2 regions of the Desulfocicer niacini genome follow, and region 1 is predicted to be linked to the other one. Evidence: riboswitches for the same ligand, from Rfam matches in the RefSeq annotation. Region 1 holds a riboswitch; the other holds the start of a gene.
What was found. Region 1 has a riboswitch for thiamine pyrophosphate ahead of thiE (thiamine phosphate synthase). Riboswitches for the same ligand answer to the same signal wherever they lie in the genome.
Positions count from the first base shown of each region.

Region 2: linked by a shared signal. The riboswitch ahead of thiM (hydroxyethylthiazole kinase) and the one ahead of thiE (thiamine phosphate synthase) in region 1 are both predicted to bind thiamine pyrophosphate.

Region 1 is NZ_BAAHYK010000030.1:1,107-4,323, forward strand. It holds gene ACYQ2M_RS16115 (trimethylamine methyltransferase family protein) at 1-919, shown strand, start outside; TPP riboswitch at 1,160-1,260, shown strand; gene thiE (thiamine phosphate synthase) at 1,574-2,254, shown strand; gene thiC (phosphomethylpyrimidine synthase ThiC) at 2,258-3,217, shown strand, end outside.
Region 2 is NZ_BAAHYK010000014.1:114,437-117,653, forward strand. It holds gene ACYQ2M_RS09615 (Nramp family divalent metal transporter) at 1-466, opposite strand, end outside; gene thiM (hydroxyethylthiazole kinase) at 965-1,834, opposite strand; TPP riboswitch at 2,068-2,173, opposite strand; gene ACYQ2M_RS09625 (oxidoreductase) at 2,376-3,217, shown strand, end outside.

The sequences.
Region 1 (3,217 bases):
GTCGTGCATTGATGATTTGAAATTGCTGTGTCGGGCCTTTGACGTAACGCTGGACGAGCTTCAAAGTTCTCCTGACAAGGTATTTGCCCAGGCAACCATTAATACCCTGTCTCCCCTGGCCCTGGCCGGGGATCAGGGGGAAATGCTCATGGCCATGGCCCGTCATAACATTGCCATATGCATATCTCCCTGCCCGTCGGCGGGCATGACTGGTCCCTGTTCCGTCATGGGGAATGTGGTTCTTAATAATTGTGAAGTGTTAAGCACACTTGTTCTGATTCAGTTGATTCAGCCGGGACTGCCTGTTTTTTATGGCGCGTTTCCCTGTGGTACGGACATGCGCTCCATGTGTGTTACCCTGGGAGGACCGGAGAGCCGAACCATGGCAGATCTGGCTGCGGATGTGGCCAAGCGCTATGGGCTCCTTACCCGGGGTAATGTGGGCATGAACGATTCCCAGGAGTGTGATTTCCATGCCGGCGCGGAGTCCATGTTTAACTTTGTGTGTGACACCCGGAACCGCATCAATTTCCTCCCCGGCTGCGGTATCCTGGCGGGTTTTGCTTCGGCCTCCCGGGAGAAGCTGATCATGGATGCGGAACTGGCCGATTATGTCCGGGGGTACACGGCATTTAGAGAAAGCCGACTGGATTCCCTTGATAATGTGGTGGATCTGCTTGTTAATTTAGGACCCCATGATAGTTTTATGACAAGTCCACACACACTTGCTGGATTTAAAACCGAACTGTTTCATCCCCGACTGTTTCCCCGGACCAACTATGACAAATGGGCTGCCCGGGAAAAATCCCTGGTTCAGCAGGCCTCGGACCGGGCAGATGAAATGCTGGCGGCCTATACCCTCCCGCCCATTGATCTGAATCTGAAAAAAGAATTGGAACAGATTGTGCTCAATTCTTAGACAATCAAAGGCAGTCTGAATATAAATACCTTTGCCAACCGGATAAGACCCTGGAATCCGATATGAGCCTTATATCTTTGGTTAGTTCATCAGGCATATGATGCGTTTTTTTAATCATAAATATACTGTGCCCTGTGATCCTTATCAAGGTAGATTGTAAAAATTGGCCAAGGCCTTATAGAATAACGATTTTAAAAAAATATTGACAAATTAGACTGAAAATTTCATACTTGTTGAAATTTTGTTTGCTGGGGGGGCTGTAAAAAGCTGAGAAGGTTAAAACCTGACCCTTGGAACCTGATACGGTTAATGCCGGCGTAGGGAAGCTATGGACATCTCGCAAGTCACTTCATATATTTTCCAAGAGAATTCCATTCCATTCCATTCACATCGTCATTTCCTGACCTGACAAGGCCAGATCCGTAGAGGTTCTTTTTGTTAACCGGCAGGGAGAGTTGTATCCGGGCGGGGGCAGCCTTGTATTATGGGCATTATTATCAAAAAATTCCGATTTTTATGGATATGGATGAATAATGTACATGCCGAACCCGTTGGTTTCGCCGAATAGGATGCCTGGCCCATAAAATAACTAAATCCCTCGTTTTTATAAAAATAAGGTCCGGAAACTGGATACTTGAGTCAAAGGATAGGGAAATGAAAGATACTGAAAATGTTAATCCTCAGGGAAAAATGGCCTTGCCCCAGGGAATTTATGGTATATTGGCGGAAAAATTTTCCCGGGGAAGGGACAATGTCACCGTGGCCCGACTCATGATTGAGGGGGGCATTGATATCATACAATACCGGGAAAAGCGCCATGAAAAAACCATGCAGAAGATGTATGAGGAATGTATGGCCATCCGGGAAATTACCTGGCAGGCGAAAATTCCTTTCATCGTCAATGATTTTGCCGATCTGGCCATGATGGTAAAGGCCGATGGGGTTCATGTGGGGCAGGATGATCTGCCGGTGAAGGCGTTGCGAAATCTGGTGGGGACTAAAATGATGATCGGGTGTTCCACCAACTGCCCGGATCATGCAAAAAAAGCCATTAAAGATGGGGCAGATCACATCGGGGTGGGACCGATTTTTGCCACCCGGACCAAAGAGGATGCCGCTGATGTTGTGGGCTTGTCCTATCTTCATCATGTTGCCACCCGGTATACCATTCCCTTTGCTGCCATTGGCGGGATTAAAAAGGACAACCTTGCAGAAGTCGTGGCAACGGGTGCCCGGTGCATCTGCCTTGTAAGTGAGATTGTGGGGGCAGACGATATTCCTGCCACCATCCGAGAAATAAAAAAAATATACAATGACTCAATTGAAGGAATATAAAAAATGAGCACATATACCACCCAGATGGACGCTGCCAGAAAAGGCATTGTAACCCCCCAGATGACAGATGTACTTGCCATGGAAAGGATTTCCGAAAAAGACCTTCTGGCGGGAATTGCCGCAGGAGAGATTACCCTGCCTGCCAATATTCACCATAAAAATCTCAAGGGCATTGCCATTGGCAGGGGATTAACGACCAAGGTGAATGTCAATCTCGGGGTGTCAAAAGACTGCTGTCATTTTGACCTGGAGCTTGATAAAGCCGACATGGCCGTTGCCATGAAGGCGCATTCGGTGATGGATCTTTCTGTCTCGGGGGATACCCGGGCCTTTAGAAAAAAGCTGGTGGAGAAAATGCCCGTGATGATCGGCACGGTTCCCATATACGACACCCTTACCCGTACGGGAAAAAAGGGGGAAGAGATCACCCTTGAAGAGTGGTTTGAAACCGTTGAGATACATGCGGCGGACGGGATTGATTTTATCACCATCCATGCAGGTTTAACCCAGAAAGTGGTGCAGAGTATCCACACCAATCCCAGACTTACAGGGGTGGTGAGCCGGGGCGGGGCCATTCTCATGGAATGGATGATTAAAAATAAAAAAGAAAATCCCTTTTATGAGCATTTTGACAGGCTTTTGGATATCTGTGAAAAAAATGATATCTGCATCAGCCTTGGCGATGGCCTGCGCCCTGGCTGTCTGAAAGACGCCACGGACGGTCCCCAGATTGAAGAGTTGATTACCCTGGGGGAACTGACCAAAAGCGCTTGGAAAAAGAACGTACAGGTAATGATCGAAGGGCCGGGCCATGTGCCGTTGAATGAGATTGAAATGAACATGAAGCTTCAGAAAAAGCTCTGCCACAATGCTCCTTTTTATGTGCTGGGGCCCCTGGTGACGGATATTGCACCGGGATATGATCACATCACCTCTGCCATTGGCGGCGCTTTGGCTGCCATG
Region 2 (3,217 bases), on a different contig from region 1:
CAACCACCTTACAGATCCTTTCTATGGGTTTATAGCCGCCCATGGCCACAAGTCCATAGAAAACAGCCACAAAAAAAAGTCCCCATAAAGGCGTGGTAAATCCGGTGACAAATTCCGTCACCGCCACCAGAATTTTTAATAAAATCACGTTGCATAGCCAGATGACGACCAGGGCATCCACGGCCACGAACCAGGCAAGAGCCTTTCCCCATTTTTCTTCAACAATGGAGACGATGCCTTTGCCCCCGATCAATGCGGTTTTCGCGGCCATGTACTGACAGACAAAGGCCAGCACAACACTTAGAATAATGACCCACAAAAAACTGTAGCCGTATGTTCCACCGGCCTTTGCAACGCTTAATGTGGTGCCGGGACCGGCTGCCACAGCACTGATGAGCCATGCCGGTCCAAATGCGGACAGAATGCCCTTCAGGCGGGAAGGTTTTATCGTTTGAATTTCTTCCATGTTTTTTTCCTTTTATTTAAAAGTTTTATATATGAAAAAGCGGGTACTGGGTACTGGGTTCTAACCGCAACTACTTTTTCATTATTCGTTGTGGCTGGTGGTTACAGCCATGTATTTTTTATGTGAAAAGGCAGCCTTCAAGGCAACCTCAGCAGAGCCCCTCCCCCGACGGTCAATAGGAACCGGACAATCGAGCTGTCTACAGTTCCAGTCCGGGACCATTGCCCGTCGGGGGAGGGGCGGCATAATGCCATTTGGCTCCGCGTCTACGACCCTATTTTCGTTGTGTCCTCCAGGATATGACCGTTATATGAAAAGGCAGCCTTCAAGGCAACCTCGGCAGAGCCGCCCCCCCGATGGTCAATAGGAACCGGACAATCGAGCTGTCTACAGTTCCGGTCCGGGGCCATTGCCCGTCGGGGGGGGGGCGGCGGCATATTGCCATTTTCATTTTTCGTTGTGTCCGCCAGGACATGGATGTCGTAATCAATGTTGCCGTCAATTCTCCGCATTCAGGCGTTTTGTCAGGGTCTCCTGGTCCATGTGGTATAATGCATCCATGAAATGGGGCATGAAGGTTCCCGGTCCTGCAGCTTTTTCAGCGGCAAGCTCCCCTGCGATGGCGGCCACTGCAGCGGCGGCAACGGCAGCGTCAAACCCATTCTCGGCAACAGCATAAAAGGCGGCTGTCATGGCAGACAGTATGCATCCTGTACCGGTGACGGCGTTCATCAATGGGGTTCCGTTTTTGAGTATCATGCGTTGATCCGTCCCAAGGATCATGTCATTCTCTCCGCTGATAATCAAAGCAGATGCCGATGTCAAGAGGGCCTGCCACCCGGGCTGATCTTCGTTAAGTTTGTTTTCGCTGCCCTGGGTTCTGCCATGTCCCATCAATATTTTCTTGGCGGTTTTCAGGGAGATGGTGTTGTCAACCCCCCTTGTTGTGTGATTATCATCCACCAGTGAACAGACTTCAGAGGCATTGCCCCTGATTATCTTGTGGGGCGCAAGTGAAAAAAGTGATTTTGCAATGCCTGTTCTATGGGCACCGGCACCGGAGCCCACCGGGTCTAAAACAACGGGTTTATTCATCTCCTGGGCATGGCCCATGAGTGTTTTCATCACCTCAATGCGGTCTTTCAGGGGGGTGCCCATGTTAATGCACAGGGCATCTGAAATGTTTGACATGTGTTCAGCGTCTTCTTTGGCCCAGGACATGGTGGGAGAGGCCCCCAGGGCCAGCAGAGCATTTGCCGTCTGATTCATCACCACAAAATTGGTGATCACATGCACAAGGGGCCTTTGTTCACGGATTTTGGTGCACAGATTGAATATCTGCCTGGCCAATGCGTGGTGTTCCATCATAAAAAAAATCCATCAACAATAAAAAAAGCCCTGGGCGAATTCCAGAACGATTTTTCATGTTGTTTTTAAAAAAATTAAAATCGGAACAAGATGGAAGAGTAATAGAAAAGACCGTTGTAAGTTTTGGGGTATTGGGGCAGTAAAACATGCCGTGACCCAGCGTCAAGCCCTTTTTGTTGTATTACACATGACAAAGGGCTGTGGACGAAAACTCACAAGGAAGATATCATTTGAAAAGTAAATATCAGCTTCCCTACGTCGGAATTATCCGCATCAGGTTCCAAGGGACAGGATCATAACAATCCTTCTCAGCCGCTATCAGCGCCCCCAGCAAACACTATTCAACTACCTGAATATGAACCTTGAGAATGGCCTTGTCAAGCCAATCTTATAAAAATAATGACAGGAACCCTTTTGATTCTTTGGGCCAAGGGGTATTGACATTATTATTCAAATGCCTGATTTTAGAGCATCAATTATGATGCCTGCTCGATGTTATGACCCGTCATCAAAATTTTAATCCGTAAGGAAAAGGAAAAAAATGTCTACATTATTTGAAACAACCACTATTAATGGAATGAATATAAAAAATCGCTTCGTCAGATCCGCCACCTACGAGGCCATGGCAGATTTGGATGGAAAGGCCACTGACCAGCTGTTGGAATGCATGGCACAACTTGCCCAGGGGGACGTGGGGCTTATTATCACAGGGCACGCCCATGTGACAAGGGAAGGGCAGGCCGGTCCCCGGCAGATGGGCATCTATTCAGATGACATGATTGGCAGCCTGAACCAGGTTACTTCGGCTGTTCACCAAAATGGCGGTCTTGTTGCCGTGCAACTGGCCCATGCCGGAAAACATGGCATCGGAAAAGACGCCTATGCCCCTTTTGCCCCTTCAGATGTTTTTAAAAAAGATGTTAAAAAAGCGTCTGCCATGACGGTTGATGATATTGATAAAACCGTTAAATCCTTTGGGGATGCTGCTGATAGAGCTGTAAAAGCTGGCTTTGATGCCATAGAAATCCATGCAGCCCACGGCTATCTGCTCAGTCAGTTTTTATCGCCCCATTATAATAAAAGGGATGATGAATATGGGGGAACCCTTGAAAACCGGGCAAGGTTGCTCGTCCAGGTTTACGAAGAGATCAGACAACGGGTGGGAACCTCATTTCCCATAATGGTTAAAATCAACTCCGAGGATTTTCTTGAAGACGGGATGACCGTAGATGAGATGATAACGGTTTGTCAGATGCTTGAACACCGTGGCATGGATGCCATTGAGATGAGCGGCGGTACCTTTGAATCTGGAAAATATCTTCCCTCCAGGGCTGGTACCTCAAAGTCAGAAGAGCGGGAAGTTTACTACAGAGAGGCTGCCCG